DNA from 3 places in the Micromonospora rhizosphaerae genome. Region 3 is predicted to be linked to each of the others. Evidence: riboswitches for the same ligand, from Rfam matches in the RefSeq annotation. Region 3 holds a riboswitch; each other region holds the start of a gene.
The links. Region 3 has a riboswitch for cyclic di-AMP ahead of GA0070624_RS30385 (coiled-coil domain-containing protein). Riboswitches for the same ligand answer to the same signal wherever they lie in the genome.
Positions count from the first base shown of each region.

Region 1: it holds a riboswitch for cyclic di-AMP, as region 3 does, so the genes downstream of both, GA0070624_RS04805 (C40 family peptidase) here and GA0070624_RS30385 (coiled-coil domain-containing protein) in region 3, are expected to answer to the same signal.
Region 2: it holds a riboswitch for cyclic di-AMP, as region 3 does, so the genes downstream of both, GA0070624_RS13870 (C39 family peptidase) here and GA0070624_RS30385 (coiled-coil domain-containing protein) in region 3, are expected to answer to the same signal.

Region 1 covers NZ_FMHV01000002.1:989,079-996,709, reverse strand. Annotated here, with positions in the region: gene GA0070624_RS04845 (maleylpyruvate isomerase family mycothiol-dependent enzyme) at 1-722, opposite strand, end outside; gene GA0070624_RS04840 (RNA polymerase sigma factor) at 917-1,405, shown strand; gene GA0070624_RS04835 (hypothetical protein) at 1,398-2,102, shown strand; gene GA0070624_RS04830 (iron chaperone) at 2,409-2,858, shown strand; tRNA gene GA0070624_RS04825 (tRNA-Gly) at 3,156-3,229, opposite strand; partial or broken gene GA0070624_RS04820 (zinc metalloprotease) at 3,533-3,715, shown strand; gene GA0070624_RS04815 (pyridoxamine 5'-phosphate oxidase family protein) at 3,788-4,348, opposite strand; gene dcd (dCTP deaminase) at 4,445-5,023, shown strand; gene GA0070624_RS04805 (C40 family peptidase) at 5,092-6,126, opposite strand; cyclic di-AMP (ydaO/yuaA leader) riboswitch at 6,139-6,274, opposite strand; gene GA0070624_RS04800 (C40 family peptidase) at 6,565-7,581, opposite strand.
Region 2 covers NZ_FMHV01000002.1:2,868,269-2,875,899, forward strand. Annotated here, with positions in the region: gene GA0070624_RS13855 (acyltransferase family protein) at 1-156, shown strand, start outside; gene GA0070624_RS13860 (hypothetical protein) at 366-728, shown strand; gene GA0070624_RS13865 (hypothetical protein) at 941-1,714, shown strand; cyclic di-AMP (ydaO/yuaA leader) riboswitch at 2,002-2,143, shown strand; gene GA0070624_RS13870 (C39 family peptidase) at 2,357-3,184, shown strand; gene GA0070624_RS13875 (alpha/beta fold hydrolase) at 3,302-4,054, shown strand; gene GA0070624_RS13880 (CDP-glycerol glycerophosphotransferase family protein) at 4,121-5,839, opposite strand; gene GA0070624_RS13885 (bifunctional cytidylyltransferase/SDR family oxidoreductase) at 5,871-7,382, opposite strand; gene GA0070624_RS13890 (ABC transporter ATP-binding protein) at 7,523-7,631, opposite strand, start outside.
Region 3 covers NZ_FMHV01000002.1:6,465,674-6,473,304, forward strand. Annotated here, with positions in the region: gene GA0070624_RS30375 (HelD family protein) at 1-544, shown strand, start outside; gene GA0070624_RS30380 (cation diffusion facilitator family transporter) at 645-1,559, shown strand; cyclic di-AMP (ydaO/yuaA leader) riboswitch at 1,671-1,805, shown strand; gene GA0070624_RS30385 (coiled-coil domain-containing protein) at 1,810-2,871, shown strand; gene GA0070624_RS30390 (hypothetical protein) at 2,995-3,501, shown strand; gene GA0070624_RS30395 (SRPBCC family protein) at 3,517-3,987, opposite strand; gene GA0070624_RS30400 (5'/3'-nucleotidase SurE) at 4,086-4,613, shown strand; gene GA0070624_RS30405 (STAS domain-containing protein) at 4,662-5,021, opposite strand; gene GA0070624_RS30410 (hypothetical protein) at 5,426-5,830, shown strand; gene GA0070624_RS30415 (maleylpyruvate isomerase N-terminal domain-containing protein) at 5,891-6,529, opposite strand; gene GA0070624_RS30420 (hypothetical protein) at 6,567-7,631, opposite strand, start outside.

The DNA of each region.
Region 1 (7,631 bases), 5.5 Mb from region 3:
ACGGTCACGTCGGCGTGGTGGGGCAGGATGCGACCACAGCTGAGCCGGGCGAAGCTTTCCCAATCCATGCTGAGCAGGCTCGTCACCGGCTCGGAGTTGCCCGAGACCAGCCGTCCGCGACGGTCGTCACCGACCAGGACCGAGTGGTCGAACGCGATCGGGCCCGCCACGCTGAACCGCACCACCGATCCGGACGGGGCTCCGGCGCGCTTGGCCACGACGACGGGCAGCGCCGATATGAACTGTCCACACGCGATCCGTGCGCCAGGCGAGTCGAGGTTGCCCGGCCGTCCGACTGCTCGGCGGATGTCCTGCTCGTGTACCCAGACATCGAACGCACGGTGGCGCCACAGCGTGCCCAGCGGGACGGGCTGACCCCACGCGGTGAACGCCGGTTGCTCGGGATCCGGCGGCACCTCGGCGGTCTGCGCGCACCGCTGCCGGTACACCTCGCGTAGTTCGTCGAGCACCTTCGGGGGTGACGTGTGCCGTCGCGCCGCGACCGGCTCATCCGCGATGTGCGCGATACCCCGCTCGGGGCGCGGATGGCCGGCCGCCATCCACAGCTCGCCGCCGATCAGGTGGGAGTACACGTCCTTGACACTCCAGCCGGGGCATTCCGTCGGCGAGTTCCAGTCACTGTCGGCGAGCGTCTCTCCGATCACCAGGACCGATTCCAACGACTCCCGCCAAGCCGCGATGCTGTCGTCCAGCTCAGTCATGCCCGCAGCATGAACACGGGGCCGTCACGGCGCAACGATCGGCGTCCGTAGGTGACGCCGATCACATCCGTCGCTGGATCTACCTTGGCCGGCCGGTGGAGTCTTACGCGGACGCGTGCGCCCTGTGCGACGGCGAAATCAAGTTCGTCCTGGAGGATCGCAACGTTGTGACCCGGCCCTGCGTGTAGTCGTCGATGACGGACTTCGACGACTTTTACGCGGCGCACTACGCCGACCTGACCGTGCAGGTCTACGCCTACTTCGGCGACCGGCACGAGGCGCAGGACGTCGTCCAGGAGGCGTTCTGCTGGGCGCTCGCCCGGTGGCGGCAGGTCTCCGGCTACGACGACCCCGCCGCCTGGGTCCGTCGGGTCGCCTGGAACCTCGCGACCAGCCGCTGGCGGCGGATCCGCACGATGCGGGCGTTTCACCTCCGGGAGCGCGGTGAGCCGGTCGTCGAGGGGCCGGGACCCGACCGCATCGCGCTGGTAGAGGCCCTGGCCTCGCTACCGGCCGCTCAGCGCCGGGCGATGGTGCTGCGCTACCTCGCCGACCTTCCGGTCGCCGAGATCGCCGACCGCGAGGGGGTGCCCGAGGGCACCGTCAGGTCATGGCTGCACCGCGGTCGCACCACGCTCGCCGTGCGGCTCCGCCCCGCACACACGGAGGTACCGCATGCCTGAGGAACTCACCGAGGAGCAGACCCGGGAGGCCTTCGCCCTCCTGCGCGCCGAGGCGCTGACGCACATCCGCCCACCGGGAGCCGCGGAGGCGCTGCGGGCGGTACGCCGTCGCCGCCGCACCGGCGTGGCCGCGGTCGCCGCCGGCGTGGGGCTCGCGGTGGCCGGCGGCGCCGCGGTGGCGAACCTGGTCGACGCCGACCGATCCGCCCCGCCGCCAGCGGCAGCGAGCCCCTCGCCGTCCCCGTCGGCGCTGTCCGCGGCCCAGCTCGACGACCTGGCGTCCGCAGCGGCCGCCGCGCTCGGGACCAAAGACGTGGACAACAGGAAGCCCAGGAGTGAGGGCAAGGGGCCGATCATCATGAGCGGCGGGGGGCCCGTCCTGCGCGGCGACCAGGGCATCAGCGGCACCGGGTACAGCGAGAACAAGACCGGCGTCTACGTATTCGAGGTCCTGTGCGTCGGTGAAGGGACGCTTCGTGCGCGCTTCTGGGCCGGAACCTCGACCGCGAACGCGGCCGGGAGCCGGCCCACACCCCCGCCCAACTCCCCCGACCTGCAGGTGCCCTGCGGCGACGAGCCGACGCCGGCCACGGCCAGCGTGCGCGCGCCCTGGCCGGAACGGGTCTACGTCTCGATCGAACCCGACCAGGCGGCCGTCGGGCGCGCCGCCTACGCCTCCCTCGTCCGCGTACCGTAGCTCCGCGGCTCAGAGGCAGAGCTTGCCGTTGGGGAACAGGTCGACGAACAGGCAGTGTCGTCGGTGGACGCCTTGTCCTCCGTCGACTGCTGCGCGACATTCGTCCGCCAGTTGATCTGCGACACCTCAGCGCGCCGATCGCGGCAGACCCGACCGATCCCTCAGTGAAGAGCGCCGCTACTCATACGCCTCGGCTGGCCCCGATCCGATCAGGAATCGAGAAGCGCCAGGGTGTCGTCGGGCCTAGCCTTCCTTGAAGATGGCCGGCACCGCGCCGAGCCTTGAGCGTCGAAAGGCAGCCCGGAAATGCCCGCGAAGAATTCCAAGACCGAGTCCGACGGCTTCAGCGCCGAGGAGCGTGCCGCGATGAAGGAGCGCGCCGCCGAGCTGCGGGCCGAGGGCAAGAAGGGTGCCAAGAAGGCCGACGCGCTGCAGGCGGTCCTAGACAGGATCGCGGAGATGGCGCCGGAGGATCGTGCGCTCGCCGAACGCGTGCATATGGCGGTGACCGCTACCGCCCCGGAGCTGTCGCCAAAGACCTGGTACGGGATGCCCGCCTACGCGAACGCGGACGGCAAGGTCGTCGTCTTCTTCCAGGACTCGGGCAAGTTCAACTACCGGTACTCGACCCTGGGCTTCCAGGACGCGGCCAACCTCGACGACGGGGACCTGTGGCCGGTGTCTTACGCGCTCCAAAAGTGGAGCCCCGTGGTAGAGAAGAAGGTCGTCGAGCTGGTGAAGGCTGCGGTCTCCTGACTGTTGCTCGCGATCGCCGCGCGTGGCGCTCGGTTAGCGGTGCGGACGGCTCCGCCTCAGCACCCGCCGTCACGACCCTCCGAGCCACATCTCTGAGCGCTTTCTCGAATGCAGCCACGCGTGAAGGACAGGCACCGACAGCGGTCGATGAGTGCGTGTGACCTGCGGAAAAATCGGATCGCACCACTGGCATCGGGTGGCCAGCCTATGGCCCGTGGATGGCCCGGCACCGGAAAGGTGATTTCCCACAAACCGAAGGCCCCGGCCTGGGACTCGTCCTGGCCAGGGCCTTTCGTGTGGAGCGGGTGACGGGAATCGAACCCGCACTGTCAGCTTGGGAAGCTGATGTTCTGCCATTGAACTACACCCGCAGGCGGCACCACTGTACCTGACGTCACCGCCTCCCTGCACCCAGGCACCCCCGGCGCGCCCACACCCGGCTCCGCCTGCGACGGAACCCGGCCTGACCCGATCTTGAGTCACCGTCATGCGCCGAAGTGACAGAAAGTTTCCCTGCGGCAATATATGGACGTTCTCAAATGGATTCATCGGCTGTGACGTCTGCCACACGTTCTCCGACCCGGCGCGACATGTCCCCCGTTCGCGCCGGCAGAAAGAGGTGGGCCCATGGGACTCCGTCCCAACCTGCTGACCCGGCGTGCCGCCAGCGTCGCGTCGACGACACCCCGGCGGAGGCGTCGCCCGCGTTCGAGTGCCCGGCGGGGCGGGACACCTGCACCACGCCCCGCCTCGACCCGATCACCAACTTCATGGACTACACCTACGACTCGTGCATGCACCAGTTCACCGTTGGGCAGGCGAGCCGGATGCTGACCGCGTGGAACGGCTACCGCGCGGCCGTAACGCGACGTACCGCAGCCGGTGCCGGCTCCGTCAGACGACGGGGCCGGCACCGGCGTCTTGCGGCCTCAGGCGGCGGGTCGGCGGGTGTCGAAGCCGTGCCGGCCGCGCAACCGACCCTCCGGCCCGGCCGACGGCCGGGTCGCTCGGGCGGCCGCGCGGGGATCGAGCCACACCTGCACCGCCGGCCGACCGGAGCGGCCTCCCTGGCTGGCCGGGCCGGCCTGGTCACGGCGGGCGAGCATCGCCACGTCGACCGTGAACTCGAAAAGCCGCCAGTCGACCTGCGGCGCGGCCCGGCCGGTCGCGGCCACCCGCGCCACCCGCGCCTGGTCGGTGACCGGGCGGGCATGACCGGCGACGTACGCCTCGTCGTCGGTCTCCTCGGGCGGGAACGAGTGCAGCGCGTACCGACCGTCGCGTTCGAGGTCGCGGCGCTTGGGCGAGTCGATGACGAAGCAGAAGAGCCCCTCATCGGTGATGACCGGGGAGACCGGGTGGACCCGGGGGCCGCCGTCCGGGCGGACCGTGGCGAGATAGCCGAAGCCCGGCCCGTACTGCTGCATGAGAAGGCGGATCTCGTCAGCGAGTCGGGGCTCGTCGGCGGCGAATTCGGACCAGGAAGCCATGTGGACAGTCTATCGAACATATGTACGAGAGGCGAGCGAGACGCGCCAAGTCATCCGCTCCGGTGAGGGCATCCGGCACCGCGCTATGGTGTGCGAATGCTGCTCTCCGACCGGGACCTCGTCAGCGAGATCAAGGCGGGCACGCTCGCGTTGGAACCCTTCGAACCCATGCTGGTGCAACCGTCCAGCATCGACGTACGCCTGGACAGGCTCTTCCGGGTCTTCAACAACCACCTCTACACGCACATCGACCCCGCCGTGCAGCAGGACGACCTGACCTCGATGGTCGAGGTGCCGGAGGGCGAAGCGTTCGTGCTGCACCCGGGCGAGTTCGTGCTCGCCTCGACGCTCGAGGTGATCTCGCTCGGCGACCAGCTCGCGGGTCGCTTGGAGGGCAAGTCCAGCCTGGGCCGGCTCGGGCTGCTCACCCATTCCACCGCCGGCTTCATCGACCCGGGCTTCTCCGGGCACGTCACGCTGGAGCTCTCCAACGTGGCGAACCTGCCGATCACCCTCTGGCCGGGGATGAAGATCGGCCAGCTCTGCATCTTCCGGCTCTCCTCGCCGGCCGAGCACCCGTACGGCTCCGCCATCTACGGGTCGCGCTACCAGGGGCAGCGCGGGCCGACACCGAGCCGCTCCTGGCAGAACTGGCGCACCTGGCCAACCCGCTGACCCCGGCACGCGTTAGCAGGGGCCCCTTCCTCGGCATGAGACGTTAAGAGGGGACCCCTGCTTGCACCTCAGCTCGGGTGGCCGTAGCTGTTGATCGGGCCGTCGTCGATGCGCTTCATCTTGATCGGCACGCCGGCCTGGGAGGCGTGCACCACCCAGCCGTTGCCGACGTACATCCCCACGTGGTGCAGGTCGCTGTAGTAGAAGACCAGGTCGCCGACGCGCAGGTCGGCCCGACTCACCCGGGCGGTCACCGCCCGCTGCTGCCGGGCGTTGTGCGGCAGTGAGACGCCGGCCTTGGCCCAGGCGGCCATGGTCAGGCCGGAGCAGTCGTACGAGTCCGGACCGTCGGCTCCCCAGACGTACGGCTTGCCGATCTGGGCGCAGGCGAACTTCGCCGCGATGCCGCCGGGGCCGGAGACGTATTCCGAGGGGCAGGGGGCGGGCCGCAGCGGACCGGCGCCGCCGCTGCCGTACACCTTGAGCCGGAGCTTCTGCAGCCGGTCGATCTCGGCGTTGATCTGCTTCTTCTTCGCCGCCAGCTGGGCCTCGGTGCGGGTGAGCTGGGCGATCATCTCGTCCAGCGGCTTCTTCTTGGCGGCCAGCTGGTTGCGCAGGTCGAGGACGTTCTGTACCTGCTGCTGCTGCCGGTGAGCGAACCGGTCGAGCAGTTCGAGGCCCGTGACCACGTCACTCGGCGACCGGCTGCCCAGCAGCGCGTTCACCGTCGAGACGCTCTCACCCTTGTACGCCTCGGCGGCGAGGCCACCGACCTGGCCCATGGCGAGGTCAACCTGAAGCTGCAGCGGCGCGATCTGCTTGGCGAGCACGTCCGCCTGCTTCCGCTTGCGGGCGAGGTCCTGACGTGCGGCGTTGTGCTGCTCGATGATCGGCTCGAGCTTGTTCCAGTCCTGGTCGATCTGGCGCTCGATCTCGGCGATCGACGGCTCGGCATGGGCCGCCGTGGCGCCGCCGGTCAGGATGACGGCGATGCCGGCCAGGGCGGCGAGGGCGGTGGTGAAGCGGGACCAGCATGAACGCGGCGCAGCCGCGACCCGGTCGATCGACCGGACCGACGGTGGCCACGGGGCATGATGTGCCACCGGGCTCCGTACTCCTTCTTCGCTGACCGCCTACCGGGTTAGCTGACGGGTTCGGGCGAGAAGGGAGCCGCCCTACCGCACTGCTGCGGATTCACCCCAGGTACCTGGGTCCCCGGCTCGCCCGGAGGCGACTCGGCGGTGTCGGACCGTCACCGCCCGGGTGGGCGGTGCTGCTACCGGTCGACGATGAATCAGAGTAGAGACGGTCGTTATCGATCCGCAACTCGCGACGCCATGACACTCCGTACGCACTTTCCACGCCCTCTGAAGGTTTCCTTCACGCAACATCATTAACCGGTAAGCTATTGACCGGAACGGGAACCTGGACGACGTACAGATCCTGCCGGCCTCGGTGGGCGCGCCGCAGTAGTCACCGGTCCACAGGACGAAGGCCCCCGGTCGAGCGACCGGGGGCCTTCATCGTCGTGGCGGCCGGGATCAGGTGACGCGGCGGAAGCCGGCCACCGGCATGTAACTGATCTTCGACACCTGGACCGGCTTGCCGGTCCGGGGCGCGTGCACCATCAGGCCGTTGCCCAGATAGAGGCCCATGTGGTGCAGGTCGCTGTAGAAGAACACCAGGTCACCCGGACGGGCGTCGGAGCGGGAGACGGCCCGCCCCTCGTTCCACTGGTCGCCGGTGTGGTGCGTCAGGTAGATGCCGGCCGCCTTGTAGGCGTACTGGGTGAGGCCGGAGCAGTCGAACGAGTCCGGGCCGTCGGCACCCCAGACGTACGGGTCGCCGACCTGGGCGCAGGCGGTCCTGATCGCGATCCGCGCGGCGGAGCTGACCACGCCGTCGATGGCGGGGCAGCCCTCGACCCGCACCGAGGTCTTCGGCAGCATGGCGGTCAGCCGCTTGATCTCGGCGTTGATCGCGTTCTTCTTCGCCGCCAGCTCGGCCTGCTGCTTCTTCTGGGTGGCGATCAGCTCGTCCAGCTTCCGCTTCTGCCGGTTGTACTTGTCGCGGATGGCGAGCACGCCGGCGACCTGCTTGTGCTGCTCGGCCGCGAGCCGGTCGAGCATGGTGAGCTGCTCGGCGAGCGTGCCGGGCCTGGTGGTCACCAGCAGGGCGCCGATCTCCTGCGACGGGCCATCCTTGTAGTAGTGGGCGGCGATGTCGCCGACCCGGTTCAGGGCGAGCGCCGACTCCAGCTCGAGGGGCGCGATCTTCTTCTGCAGGTCCGCCGACCTCTTCTGGTTGGCCTTGAGCTGGGCGCGGATCTTGTTGTAGTCCTCGATGGTGGGCTCGAGCTTCTCCCACTGCTTGTCGATCATCGCGTCGATCTCGTCCACCGAGGGCGCTGCGTGCGCCGGAGCGGCCACGAGCCCGGCACCGACCGCGACGGCCGCGACCAGGGTGAGCAGACGATGTACGACCCGGCGCACACCGACCGGTCGGACGCGCGGCTGACTCGGGGCGTGACGATGGAGGGGCATGGTTGCCACCGGCACCGACTCCTTTGCAACCGACCGCGGGCGCCTCGAGAGAGGGAAGGTCGAGG
Region 2 (7,631 bases), 3.6 Mb from region 3:
GAGACGCCGATGATGCGCCGGCTGGGACCGCCTCGCCGGGCCGGCGAGCGGACACCGCCGATCCTGCCGTCGCAACGGACGCCGTCCGGACCGGTCGGTGAGCGCGACGGCGCGGCCCGGCCGATCGAGTACGCCGGACGGCGCGATCGGGCCTGAGCGAGCCTGGGCCGCCCCGTACCCCCCGTCAACGAACGAGGCGCCCCCGTGACGTCGGTGCCGCAGACGACTCGGCCGATGACCGTCCACGATGGTCGGTCTCCGCCGATCCCCTCGTCGCGACACGCCCGGAGGCGGTGCGGCGCGGGCGGTATCGGGGGTAGCGTGGACGCGTGCTCCCGGTCGCGCTCAGCTGTCCCTTGTGGTGGATGGCGCGCTGGACCGCCCGCATGCTCACCAGCCTGGCTGTGGCCGTCGCCTGTTCCCTCGGCGCCACCGCGCTGCCCGTCGGCCCGGCGGCGTCCGGGCACGCCGAGCGGGCCGCCGCTGCCAGGCCGGCCGTCGCCGACGCGCCGGCCGACCACGCGTCGCCGGCCTCCCGGCTCGCCGCGCCCACGCCGCGGTCGGACGCCTCCGTCGACGTCGCCGCCACCACCGACGCGTCGGCCCCTCCGGCCGGCAGCTCCGTCCCCGCGATCGCCCGCCCGGTCGTGGTCCCGGTCACCCGGCACCGCGCCCTCGTCGGTCTCGCCCCGGCCACCCTCGGCTCCCGCGCCCCGCCGGCCGGCTGACCGACACCGCGGCCACCCTCGGCTCCCGCGCCGGCCAGCTGACCGACACCGCCGGTCGGCGGCGTCCCGGCCCTGCTGCCCGCGGCGACGGCCCGCAACTCACCACCGACCTCACCCCGCACCCGGCCGACGGCGGCCCCGCGGCGCCCGGTCGCGCCCACCCCGTCGGGTCGTGCGGACCACTCCACCACATCCGCTTCCGTGAGGTGCCGATCATGCAGACCGTTCTCTACCAGTTTCTGATCGAGGTCCCGCGGGCCGCCCTCATCTGGTCGGGCCTGCTCGTGCTGGCCGTGGCCGTGCTCGCCGGGCTGGTGGCCCGCCCGGAGCGGGAGGCTCCACCCGACGCTGAGCCCGCCCCGGCTGCGGCGGAGGAGGCACAGCTCGCCGACCTGCGCCGGTACGCCGACGAGGTGGCGGTGGCCGCCGCCGGCGCCGCGCAGACCGCCCGTCGACGGCGGGAGCAGTGGCTGGCCGTCCAGGCGGACGTCGACCGGGCCTGGCAGGCGTACGACGAGGCCGAGGATGCCGTCCGGCGGCTCGCCGGCGCCGCCGTGCTGCCCGCTCCACGTACCCCGCGCACCCCGGCCGAGTACGCGGCCCGGGAGCGGTGGCTGCACCACGCCGCGATGGCGGCGCACTGGCGGGGCGAGTTGACGGCGCGGCAACTTGCCGACGTCTTCGCGCACCGGAACGGGTGGGACCCGCGCCGGCATCCGGCCGAGCAGGAGATCGTCCTGGCCCGGGCGGTACGCGACGGGAGGCTGGCCGGCTATCGGGCGGCGGCCGAACGGGAGCGGCGGGCCTGGCGGGACGCCGACCTGGCCGCCGAGGCGGCCCGGGCACTGGCCGTCGAGGCGTACGCCGCGGCGCAGCGGCTGCGCCCCGGCCATGCCCCGGTACGCCGATCGGCGGCGCCGGCCCTGGCCCCGATCGCCCCGGCGGGGGCGCGGACGGCCCGCTGGCGTCCGGCGCGGGTTGGCTGAATTGTGATGTGAATCTGGTGAGCCCGGTCACGCAAACACCGAAACGGTCATCTGGATCAGGTCGGGTGATTGACCCCCGCAATTGCGGGCCGGTCGCCACCGGATGTCCGATTGTCGCCCGGCGGTCCCGTCATAACTGCTTGTCCCATTGAGTGACGTCAGTGACGGGCTGTTCCGGTCAGAGTAATGATGTTCGAGGTTTACGCAGGTGGGGGTGCTTGTTTGGGGCCGTGCCCGCCGGTAGTGTCTGCGCGTCCGGTGCGGTTTCCGATCGCAACAGGCGACGCCGCGCCGACCCGCTCAATCGTGACCATCACGAACCGGGGACCCAGTGCACGTCCGGGGTGAATCCGCGAGCCACGGCCCGCGGTAGGGCGACTTCCCGCCCGAATCCGTCAGCTAACCCGGTAGGCGGTGTCGGAAGGAGTTCCATCTCGTGCAGCCTGGTCCCGCCCCTCGGTCGTCCCCCCGCCTCCACGGCGCCGCGGTGCCGTCGCTCGCCCGCTCGGCGAGCTGATTCCGGCACCCGCCCCGATGCCCGGCTGACCGGGCGCCCCCGTTCCCCGCGGCCCACCCCCGCCCACGACCATCGTCGCGCGTGAGCTTCTCCGCGCGCCGGGCCGGCGTGTGCCGCTCCAGCTCGTGGAGGATCACGTGAAGCACCGCCGTAAGCAGCAGTTGCGCGCTCTCGCCGCCAAGCGCCCCTACCAGATCGTCGCCGGCTCCGCCGCCGCGCTCGTGCTGGCCTCCGGCGCCGGCGCCCTGCTCGCCCATTCCGACGACGCACCCGTCCGCCAGGAGAGCGCCGCCGCCGTGGCCGAGCTGGCCCCCCGGCTGGGTGACGTCGCCACCCGCGGCCAGGCCCGGATCGGCGCGTCCCCGTCGAGCGCCTCGCCGTCGGCGAGCGCCACCTCGGCCAAGCCCGACCCGGACCTGACCCGCAAGGCCGCGCCGAAGCCGCCGTCGACCAAGGTCCTCGACTACAACTACGAGGCGCAGACCGCCTACTGGAACTGCGGCCCGGCCGCGGTGCGCAACGCGCTCAGCGCGAGCGGCGTCGAGACCACCCAGGACGCGATGGTCGCCCCGCTGGGCGCCACCGTGAACGGCACCAACTCGGCCGAGGACACCACCCGGGGGCTCAACCAGATGGTCAAGGGGAGTCCGTACAAGACCCACGAAATCCCGGGCCAGGCCGCGACGCCGGCGCAGATGGACCAGCTCCAGGCCGACGTCGTCAACGCGATCACCGACGGCCGCGGCGTCGTGGTGAACATCGCCGGCTCCGCCACCGACACCGACGGCGGCTGGCACTCGTTCCCGGGCGGCCACTACATCGCGGTGGTCGGCTACAAGGACGACGGCCGGACCGTGCGGATCGCCGACTCGGCCAACCCGTCGTACCCGTCGTACTGGATCACCACCATCAACCTGGCGAACTGGGCGGCCACCCGCGGCTACTCCGCCTGATCACCTGCACTGACCGTCGGGCGCCGGCTCCATCGGGAGCCGGCGCCCGACGTCGTTGCGGGCCCAACGCCGTCCGCGCTCTCGCGGATGATGTCCGACCGATGGCAGACTGCGGCCATGGCCGATGAGACGGGTACCCGCCACCTGTTGCTGCTGCACGGCATGGGCGCCACCGGCGAGGTGTGGCTGCCCTGGGCGCCGCTGCTGGAGCACCGGTGGCCGGGCCGGTGGCTCGCCCCCGACCTGGCCGGCCACGGCTGGTCGCCGCCGCTGCCGGCGTACTCCTTCGAGGGCCTGGCCCGGCGGGTGGTGGCGAGCCTGGGGCCGGTCGCCGAGCGGCTCGGGCCGCGGGACCGACTCGTGGTGCTGGGGCACTCGCTCGGCGGGGTGGTGGCGCTGGCGCTGGCCGCGCGGAGCGTCGGCCTGCCGGTGGATGCCGTCGTGGGGCTCGGCATCAAGGCCGTCTGGTCGCCCGCCGAGCTCGACAAGGCCCGCGAGTTGGCCGAGCGGCCCGTCACCTGGTTCGCCAGCCGGGACGAGGCCGCCCGCCGCTACCTGCGGGTCTCCGGCCTGGCCGGGCTCTTCGCACCGGACCACCCGGTGGTGGACGCCGGGCTGCGCCGAGAGGACGGCCGGTGGCGGCTGGCGATGGACCCGGCCGCCTTCGCGGTGGGCGAGCCGCGCCTGCCGGCGCTGCTCGCCGCGACCGACGTGCCGGTGCTGCTGGCCCGGGGCGAGCACGACCCGATGGTCACCGACGCCCAGCTCAAGGAGCTGGGCGTGCCGGTGGCGACCCTGCCCGGCCTCGGCCACAACGCCCATGTGGAGGACCCGGAGGTCGTCCTCTCCCTCCTGGACCCCTATCACTGATCCCGGTTCGGACCAACGTCGCCATCCGAGGGCGAGGCTCGCCCTGGTGACCGTCCCCGCCGTTGATCAGGCGGTGGGGGAGAGCGGTGAGCCGTCCTGAACGAGGGCGTCGGCTGCGCGGCGGGGGGCCGGTGGGTTCCAGCCCGGCTCGAGCTCCCGGCGGGCCGCGTCCAGGAACGCCTCGGCGTACGACTCGGCGGAGAAGTCGCCGAGGTAGCGGCTCCGGGTGGCCCACCGGGCCGATGCCAACGGGTCGGTGTCGAGCAGCTCCTTCAGCACCTCGTCCACGTTGGACATGTCCCGGCGCAGCACGTAACCCGAGCCGGCCAACGGGAACCGCTCGGCGAAGCGGTCCCCCTCGTCGCCCATGTCGGTCACCGCGTACGGCTTGCCGGAGTAGAGGTAGTCCGAGATGACCCCGGAGACGTCCGAGATCAGCGCGTCGGAGCGGTTGACGCACTCGGTCAGGCTCAGCTCGCGGGTCGCCGCGGCGCCCCAGCGGTGCTGGCGGCCGGTCCGGGCCTGGTCCGCGGCGAGCAGCTCGGTCAGCCGGGCGAGCTGCCGCGCCGACGCCGGGTTCTGCGAGGTGTACGGGTGGGCCCGCAGGATCACCGTGGCGCCCCGGTCCAGCAGCCGGCGGATCACCGTCTCGGCCACCGGCAGCGAGCAGTAGTTGGTGTCGGCGTGGTGCCCGGTCCAGGTCGGGGTGTAGAGGACGGTGGGGTCGGTCAGTCCAAGCGCCGGCTCCCGGCGTACCTCGATCGCCTCCACCTGCGGGCGGCCGACCACCACGAACTTCTCCGCCGGGATCTCCACGCCGGCCCGGGCGTACCGCTCGATCGCGGCCGGCCCGGCCACGAAGATCCGGTCGAAGATGGCGGAGACCGGGTTCGCGCTCGGCGCCTTGTCGCTGTCGCCGTGGTGCAGCTGCACGTGGGTGAGCTGGTTGAACCGGATGCAGTGGCTGTTCTTCGCCGCGTGGTTGACGTAGAACGCCACCCGCAGGCTCGGCACCAGCGCCTCGTCCATCGTCTTCAGGGTCGGGCAGAAGACCACCGGGGCGGTGGTGGCGGCCGCGATCGTCGGCAGGAACTCCGGCTCGCGCAGCATCACCATGAACGGCCGGCCGATCCGCTCCAGGTACGGCAGCCACATGGTGACCTGGTACTCCGACCCCGGTGGGGCGGAGAAGTAGAGCAGGAACTCGGGCTGGTGGCGGCGCAGCGCCCGACCCACCGGACCACCGCCGGCCGGCGGCCGGAACCGCCGCCGGGCCAGGTCGAGGCCGACCGCGGCGCAGCCGGCCCCGACCAGCAGGCTGGCGGCCAGCGCGAGCCAGGCCGGCAGGGCGAACGCGGCGGCGACGGCGACCGCGCCGAGGAGCACGAGCAGCGCGTCACCGAGCCGGGCGGCGACCAGCGGCGTCCAGGAGCGGACCGGCAGGTTGCCGGCGCGGATCTCCAGGGCACCCGCGTCGCGCAGCGGCCCGACCAGCAGGACCAGCCCGAGCAGGACCAGCGCGGTGGCGGCCAGCGCCGGGTCGAAGCCGTCGTCGAGCCGGCGGGCGTACCCGACCAGGATGCCCGCGGCGACCAGCACCGATTCGGCGACGCCGTCGGCGCCCGGGCGGACCCGGCGTTCCACGGCGGCGGCGGCCAGGGCGGCGACCGCGATCGCCAGCCCCCAGCCGGTCGCCCCGGTCAGCGCCACGATGAGGAAGGCCAGCACCGCCAGCCCGGTGGTCAGCGCCCGGGCCAGCAGCTTCCGGACCAGGTCACCACTCATCTCGCTCGTCCCGTCCCGCCGATCCGTCGGATCAGGCCTCGATGCCGGCGGAGAGCTGCTCGGACGAATGCGCGCCCGGCTGGGCGGGCACCGCCGCGACCTGCTCGCCCGGCGTCCGTCGTACGTCGATGACCTGGCCGGTCAGCTCGGAGATCAGCACGTCCAGCGACGCCTGGGCGACCGCCTCGGCGGAGAGCAGGGTGTGCTCCGGCTCCTCGCCGAACGCCTTGGTCCGCATCGGCGTGGCGGTGCGCTCCGGGTTGATGCAGTTGACCCGTACGCCGAACTCGGCCCACTCGTCCGCGAGGGCCTGGGTCAGGTTGACCAGGGCGGCCTTGGTGGCCGAGTAGAGGGCGTACCGGGCCCGGCCCCGGGTGTACGAGCTGGAGGTGTAGAGCAGCAGCTGACCCTTGGTCTGCTGGAGATAGGGCAGCGACTGCCGGGCGACGGTGACCGGGCCGACGAAGTTGACGTGCAGGAGCCGGTCCATGGTCTCCTCGTCCATTTCGGCCAGCGCGCCCTTCTCCAGGATCCCGGCGGTGACCACCACGTGGTCGATCCGGCCGGTGGCCTCGAAGGCGGTCTTCAGTGCGGACGCCACGTCCTCGGCCCGCTCGACGTGGGTGCCGGTGGTGGACCGGCTGAACGGGAAGACCTGGGCACCGTAGCGGCGGGCCAGCTCGGCGAGGTCGTGGCCGATGCCGTAGCTGCCGCCGAAGACCACGATGGTCCGGCCGGTCAGCTCCTCGGTGTAGCTGCGGTGGTCGGTGAGCCGGGGCGCCTGCGCGGCGGCGAGCTGGAAGAGCTTGTCCGCCAGGTGCACATCGACCGGGTGGGTGACCTTGATGTTCTCGTCCGAGCCGTCGATCACCCTGATCGGCGTGCCGGGCAGGTAGCGCAGCACCACGCCGCAGTCGTCGGTGGCGGCGAAGTCGGGGTCGCCCTCGGCCCGCCGGTACGCCTCCCGGATGGTGCCGGACCGGAAGGCCTGCGGGGTCTGGCCGCGGCGCAGCGTCGCGCGCACCGGGATGTCGGTGATGCAGTCGAGCTCGTCGACCTGGATGATCGTGTCGGCCGAGGGGATGGCCACGTCGACCGCGGAGTAGGTCCAGAGCGCGTTGACGCACTCGCGCACGATGCGGGCGCTGACCAGCGGCCGCACCGCGTCGTGGAAGAGGATGTTGACGTCGCCCTCGCCGATCGCGTCCAGCGCGATCCGGGTGGTGGCGTTTCGGGTGTCGCCGCCCTCGATCACCTTGCTGACCTTGCGGAACCCGGCGTCCGCGACGATCCGCTGGGCGTCGGCGAGGTGGCCGGCGGCCATCAGCACGATGATCTCGTCGATCTCCGGCGCGGCCTCGAAGACGGCCAGGGTGTGCTCGATGATCGGCTTGCCGGCGATCTTCAGCAGCTGCTTCGGGATGCCCAGCCCGAGGCGGGTCCCGGTCCCCCCGGCGAGGATCACGGCCACCGTCCGCGAGGGGCGCCAGGGTGCCGGGCTGGCCGGCGGGGCGTCCGGTGCGGTGGTGGGGTCCTGCGTCATTGCCGTTCCTCACTTCTGCGGGGGTTGGTGGGCTTTCGCCTGGATGACCGGGTGGTGAACTGTCGCCGGCAACCAGAAAACCTTAACGCGTACGACGGAGCGCACCGACCGGGCACGTCCGGCCGGTGCGCTCCACCAAGCTACTTCTGGCTCTCGTACGCCGCGATCACCTCGTCGGTCGGGCCGTCCATCTTCAGGATGCCCCCCTCCAGCCAGATCGTCCGCTCGCAGGTGTCCACGATCGAGCTG
Region 3 (7,631 bases):
GACGGTGGTGGGGGATCCGGCGCAGACCGCCTGGACCGGCGACGCGGAGGAGCTGACCCGGGCCCGGGACCAGGCCCTCGGCCGGCGCCGCCGGCACCAGTTCACGCTGACCACCAACTACCGCAACTCGGCGGAGATCTTCGCGGTCGCGGCGGCGGAGATCCGCCGGCTCTACCCCGAGCTGCCGCTGCCCACCGCGGTCCGCTCCACCGGTGTGGCACCCGTCGAGCGGACCGTGCCGGCGGCCGAGCTGCCCGCGGCCACGGTCGAGGCGGCGGGCACCCTGCTCGGCGAGGTCGAGGGGACGGTCGGCGTGATCACGCCGGTGCCGCGTCGGGACGAGGTGGCCGGCTGGCTGGGCGAACTGGGCGGCTCCCGGCTCCAGGTGGTGACGAGCCTGCAGGCCAAGGGCATGGAGTACGACGGCGTCGTGCTGGTCGCGCCGAGCGAGATCCGGGCCGATCCGGGGTCCGGGGTGCGGACCCTCTACGTGGCCCTCTCCCGCGCCACCCAGCGCCTCACCACGATCGACCCGGTCACCTGATCGGGGGCCTGGGCCGGGTGGGCAGCGGGCAATCACTTGCATATATAGCGATGTGAACATAGATTGGATCGGGCCCGGGCGAAGGACGGAGGGTGTGGGCGTGGGCGCAGGTCATGGGCACCACGGCTCGGTCACCAACGCCGCACAGCGCCACCGTGGCCGGCTCTGGGGCGCCTTCGGGCTGCTCACCGCCCTGATGCTGGTCGAGGCAGCGACCGCGTTCGCGACCGGCTCGCTGGCCCTGCTCTCCGACGCCGGGCACATGTTCACCGACGTGCTGGGCATCGGCATGGCGCTCGCCGCGATCACCGCGACCCGGCGCGCCGACACCGACCCCCAGCGCACCTTCGGGCTCTACCGACTGGAGGTGCTGGCCGCGCTGGCCAACGCGGTGCTGCTCGGCGGCGTCGCGGTCTACGTGCTGATCGAGGCGGTACGCCGGTTCGGTCAGCCACCGGAGGTGCTGGCCGGGCCGATGCTCGCGGTGGCGCTGCTCGGCCTGCTGGCCAACCTCGCCGCCTTCGCCCTGCTGCGCGGCGGCGCGCAGGTGAGCATCAACCTGCGCGGGGCCTACCTGGAGGTGCTGGGCGACCTGCTCGGCTCGCTCGGGGTGATCGCCGCGGCGCTGATCATCGCGCTCACCGACTGGTGGTGGGTCGACCCGCTGGTGGCCGTTGCGATCGGGCTGTTCATCCTGCCCCGCACCTGGCGGCTGGGGCGGGCCGCCGTCCGCATCCTGGTGCAGGCCGCCCCGGAGCACCTCCAGGTGACCGCGGTGCACGACCGGCTGGCCGCGGTGCCCGGCGTCGCCGAGGTGCACGACCTGCACGTCTGGACGCTGACCTCCGGGATGGAGGTGGCCTCGGCCCACCTCACCATCGCTCCCGGGGCGGATCTGGGCGAGGTGCTGGCCGCCGCGCGGACGGCCCTGCACGAGGACTTCCAGATCGATCACGCCACGTTGCAGATCGAGCCCGGAGCGTCGCCCGGGTCCTGTAGCGCCGTCGAGTGGTAATTAGGGCAAACTTAAATCTGCGTGGTTGTTGTCCATCAATGCCGGTTTCGTCCGGTCTCGCGCCGGTAGGCTCGGTCGCGGCCTCCGCCGAGCGGCGCCCTCCGGCGCCTGCGGTGGCCGTCGCCTAATCGCCCGCCTGCGGCGAGCCGGGGAACCACGTTCGTGGGGTGCATCCGCCTCAGCGCGGTAGGGATCTTCCGTCCCGAACCCGTCAGCTAACCCGGTCGGCGGCTGACGGAAGGACACCTGAATGCCATCAGTGGCACCCGTACGACGGACGGCCGCCCGATTGGCGGCCCTGCTCGTCGCGGCGCTCGCCCTCGGCGTCGCAGCCGCGCCGGTCGGCACCGCCGTGGCGGCTCCCCCGACCGGCCTGCTCGCCCCCGCTCCCGGTGGCGACGACGAGGGCGGCACCCCGGAGCTGCGGGCCCAGCTCGAGGCGGCCAGCAAGGGCTGGCTGGAGGCGAAGGCGGCGTTGGCCCGCTCGGTCAGCCGGCAGCAGCAGCTCACCGGCCAGCTCAAGACGATCGAGGCCGAGCTGAACGTCCGGGCCGCCAAGGTCGGTGAGATCGCCGGGGTCGCGTACCGGACCGGGCGGCTCAGCGCGGCGTCGGCCCTGCTCAACAGCGCCACGCCGGAAGGCTTCATGGACCGCGCGGCCGCGCTGGACCAGGTCGCCGCCAACGAGGACCGAGCGCTGCGCGACCTGGTCGAGACCCGGGACCAGGCCACCCGGACCCGGACCGCGCTGAACGTCGAGATCCAGCAACAGCGCAAGCAGGTCGCCGTGATGGCCAAGCGCAAGCAGCAGGCCGAACGCGCGCTGCAGGTGGCCAACAACCGGGCCGCCGGCGGCGCCACCCGGGGTACGTCCACCGCCAACGCCGATCCGGCCCCGCGCAACGCCGACGGCTCCTGGCCGCCGGAGTCGTGCAGCGTGAACGACCCGACCCCGGCGGACGGCTGCATCACCCCGCGCATGCTGCACGCGCTGCAGGAGGCCAAGGCGGCGGGCTTCACCCGGTACGTCTCCTGCTACCGACCGAGCGGGTCGGGCGAGCACCCGAAGGGCAGGGCCTGCGACTTCGCGGCGCAGCAGGACGGCTTCGGCGGAGTGGCCTCCGGCGGCGACCGGACCTACGGTGACAACCTGGCGGCGTACTTCGTCCGCAACGCCGACCCGCTGGCCGTGCTCTACGTGATCTGGTTCAAGCAGATCTGGCTGCCGAGCAGCGGGTGGAAGGCGTACAGCGGCGGCAACGGCGACCCGTCCAGCGACCACACCAACCACGTGCACGTCTCGGTCTACTGACCCCCGCGTCGGTGGCCCGCCCGATCCGGCAGGCCACCCGACACGGACTACGCCCCTGGACGTACGCGGGATGTCGCCGCCGGTGCCACGACGCGGCGGTGTCGGCGGACGAGCATCGGGGTCATGAGCCGACTCTCCCCCGCCGCCCGCAAGGCCCTGCTGACCCTGCACCTGGTCACCTCGCTCGGCTGGCTCGGCGCGGACCTGGTGCTGCTCACCCTGGGCATCGTCGGGCTGCGCGGCGCCGATCCCGCGGTGGTCTACCCGGCGGCGGGACTCGTCGTCACCTACCTCTTCGCGCCGCTGAGCGTGGTGGTCTGGCTGGTCGGGGTGGCGACCGCGCTGCTCACCCCGTGGGGGCTGCTGCGTTGGCGTTGGGTGCTGGTCAAACTCGTGCTCACCACCGTCATGCTCGGCCTGGTCCTGCTGCTGCTGATGCCGACCGTGCGTGGGCTCGGCGAGCTGGGTCCGGCGGTGACCACCCGCGACCGGCTCGACCTGGTGATCCCGCCGATGGTCTCCACCAGCGTGCTGATCGTGGCCACCGTGCTCTCCACCTACAAGCCGTGGGGTCGCCGCCGGGTCCGGGCCGGTGGGAACCGGCGGCCCGTGGCCGCGGGTCGGCCCTGAGCGACCACCGCCGGCTCAGCTCGCGGCGTCCGGGCCGCGCTCGAGGGCCGCGCCGAGCCGGGTGGCGAGCCCCAGATGGGCGGCCCGGGCCTGCCGGAAGGCGTACCCGAACAGGGGCGCCGGTGCGGAGAGGGTGATCTCGACGTCGATCCGGACCACGCCGGCCGGCTCGTCCTTGAACCGGGTGTGGTTGCGCACGGTGGTGGCGGGCCACTGCCGGGCCACGGTCACCACCTCGTCCTCGGTCGCGATCAGCACGTCGGCCTGGTAGGTGACCGGGAAGCGCAGCGGCCCGACCGCCAGCCGGTCGGTGATCGCGTAGCTGGCCAGCGCGCCGGGCCGGGGCGGCACCCGGCGGACCGCGACGACCAGCGGGTGCAGCTCGCCCTGGCGGGTCAGATCGCCGAGGAGCGCCAACGCGTCCGCCCGGGAGCAGCGCGCCTGGACGGTGTAGCTGAACGTGTCCCGGCTTAGCACCTCGTCCACCCCTCACCGTCGGCGGTCCGCCCGATCGTCCCGTACGCCGGCCGGCCAGGCAACGGCTGGCCGGACATGGCGGCTGCCGGGGCTGGACGATCTCCGGGATCAACCGGGGCGCGAACGCCGGCCGCGCGGTGCTGCACTCGGGCACGGTGGGCGCCGCGTTCACCGCCGCCGCGAACGGTTGCCGGGCGATGGCGGTCTCCCTCGACGTGCTCTCCGCCGGGGAGGCCACGGCCGCCAGCGGGGGCGCCGCGGTGGCGGCAGCCGTCCGGGTGCGCGACGCCGAACGCCACTGGTCCACGGCGGCCCGGGTCGCCCTCGACCTGCTGCCCCGGCTGCTGGCCGGGCCGGTGGAGAGCGTGCTCAACGTCAACGCGCCGGACCTGCCGCACGGGCGGCTGCGCGGGGTGCGCCAGGGCTCGCTGGCCACCTTCGGTCAGGTGCAGATGACGGTCGCCGAGTCGGGGCACGGCTTCGTACGCACCTCACTGCAGGAGCCCGGACAGGCCGCCCAGCCCGGCACCGGCCTCGCCCTGCTGGCCGACGGGTACGCCTCGGTCACCGCCGTCCGGGCGGTCACCGAGGTCTCCGACGTGGATCTCGCCAACCTCGGCGCAACGGATGACTGAGCCGCTCCGGCGGGATGCCCGGACGACGGTGGGGCGGACGAGGGGCGGTCAGGCGCCGGGAAGGACCTCGCGGGTGGCCGCGGCGAAGTAGGGCTCCGGGGCGCCGAAGAGGCCGAGCAGGCCGGTGACCCAGAGCTGCCGGTGCACGAACCGGCTCGGCTCGATCACCACGAGCTTGACGCCGCTGACCTCGCAGGTCTGGAAGCCGGCGACCATGGCGCTGATGCCGACGGAGTCGATGAAGGTGACCAACCGCATGTTCAGCTCGATACGGGACGGACGCCCCTTGGCGAGCACCTCGGCGATCGCATCACGCACCTCGTACGCGGTGTCGACGTCGATCTCGCCCCGCGGGACGATCTGAACGACACCACCCGGCATAACCGACTTCACGATCGACAGGCTCACGCGAGCACCTCCACTCGCCCGTAACCGGGCGCCTCATCAGTACGCGGGCCGCGACCGAGAGTATTCCTCCGACGGCCTCGGTCGCCACCCCTCGGGATGAGCAATTCGCGGACTGGGCACACCTGGGCACCCGGATCCGAAACTTCCGGTTCCCACTCTCTCGACGACGGGTTTCTCACTCTTCAACGAACGACCGGGGCCGGCCGATCCGCCGAACCAGGGTAGCGGTCCGAGGCGGGCCGGGCGCGCACCCGAACGTCGGCGCGTTCGGGTGATTGACCTCTCGCACCTGCAGGGTTTGCGCCGCCGCCGGGCTGGGCACGGTGGAGCGAACAGTCCGCGCCGGACAGACGCCGGAGTCCGAAATGGCCGCCGGGCTTCGGCACCCCGAGGAGGTAAGCACGATGTTCGGAACCACCCTGCTGGAACGCCGCAGCAAGCCCGAGCGAATCGCGGACCAGGCGTGGCAGCACCTGGTCTCCGCCGTCAGCTCCGCCGGTGACAGCGTCCGGGACACCGCCCGGTCGGCCCGCCGCAGCGGCTCGGGCCTGGCGGACGAGGCCACCGACCTGGTCGGCTCCGCCGCCGACGAGGCCCGCCGCCGGGCCACCCTCGCCTTCGACGCGCTCGCCGGCCGCCGCCCGGCGCTGCCGTGGACCCTGCTGGTCAGCGCCACGCTGGTCGGCGCGGCGATCGGCTGGGCCGCCGGCACCGCCGCCCGGGCCGCCGGCAGCCGGTACCGGGCGGTCGACGGCATCGAGTTCGTGGACGTGGACCGGCCGAACTCCCCCGTCGGCCTGGACGGCTGACATCCCGCGCCGACGACATGGCGGTGCCCCCCGGCCCGGGGGGCACCGCCATTCGCCTGATCAGAACGCGGTGACGTTCGCCGGCGCTCGCTCGGCCCGGCTGAGCGCGCGGAGCACGGCCGGCTGCCCGTGCCGGCGTACGGCCAGCCGGGCGAGCAGGGCGAGCACCGGGTCCAGCACCTCGGCGGGCAGCTCGGGGGTGGGCACGCCGACGCTGACCGCCAGGTCGTCGGAGTGCACCGCGATCTCCATCAGCCGGGTGGTCAGGTAGTCCTCCAGGGTGAGTGACCAGGGCCCCCGGGCGAAGTGCACCACCCGCCCGTCCGGCTCGGCCGGCAGGGCAACGGCCAGCTCCTCCACGGTGGCCCGAGCGTCGGCCACCAGCGCCTCCGGGCCGTCGGCGGCGACCCGCTCCCCGGACCGCCGGACACCCACGTTCACCTCGTCGTCGAGGGCCGCGCCGATCCAGGTGCCGCGGGCGTAGTGGCCGAGCAGGCCGACCGGCTCGCCGGCGGGGACCGGCTCGGCCAGCACCCCGGGCACCGCCAGCAGCTGCCAGGCGAGGTGACCGGCCAGCCCGCCGACCCGGAACTCGGCGAGCGCGCTCGGGGAGTCCCACCGCTGCGCCACCGCCGGGGCGGCGAGCAGTTCCACCGCAGAACGCGCGGCGGTCAGGTAGACCGTCCTGATCGGATGCATCGGGCGTACCCCTCTCTCACGGATCCGGTCCCCGAGCCTACCCACGAAGATCAGCGGGACGGCCGGTCCAGGTGGTAGATGATCCCGTCGCCGACCGTCTCCCGGCGGATCCCGAGACCGTCCACCGGTCGTCCGGCCGCGTCCCACCACGGGTACCGGCCGCGTACCCGGGCAGCAGCACCACCGTGCGCACCCCGGCGGCCCGCAGGTACGCCACCGAGGCCGGGTCCGGGAAGGTCTCGCTCGCCGCGCGGATCCGCTCCTGGCTCGCCGGGGTGAACGAGGCGAGCCCGTTGACCAGCCGCGGGAAGCCGTCGGTCGACCAGAGCATGACGTGGAACTCCCGGGTGCCGTCGCTGGGCAGCACCAGGGCCGGGCCGTCCAGCCCGCGCAGCGCCGCCGGCTCGGCGGGCACCGGCACGCGCGGGGTGCGGTTGACCCCCTCCAGCAGCACCAGCAGCAGCGGCAGGACCAGGACGGGGCGGCCCCACCGCCGCCAGCCCCGGGCACCCGGCGGAAGCTCCGAGCGGCGTACGGTCAGCGCCCCGGCGGCCAGGACGCCGAGCAGCAGCGTCGTCCAGAGCACCAGCCGGCCCGGGGTGCGGATGCCGTCCCAGCCGGGCACGTGCCGCACCAGCGTGACGTAGCCGGGATCGCCGTCGCCGCCCAACGTGGTGCCGGCCGCCAGCGCGGCGCTGAGCAGCACCCCGAGCGCCAGCGCCACCCGGTGCCGGACCCGCCGCACGGAGAAGAGGAGCCCGGCGCCGGCCAGCCCGAGCAGCACCACCCCCGGCAGCAGGGTCATCTCGGTGGGGAAACCCAGCGTCGCCCGGACCGCCGCGTGCGGTTCACCCCACAACCACGACTCGGGCGGCGCGGTCAGGAACCCGCGTACCGGCGGGGAGAACATGGCGACCTGCGCGACCGTCCGCCGGCCGGCCGGATGCCGGGCCACCACCTCGAAGTACGGCGCGGCCATCAGCAGGGTCACCCCGGCGAAGCCGCTGCCGCCGGCCAGGGCGGCCAGGAGCAGCCCGCGCGGGACGACCGGCCGGGACCGGCGCCGCCACCACGACCGGCCGTACCCGACCGCCGCGGCGAG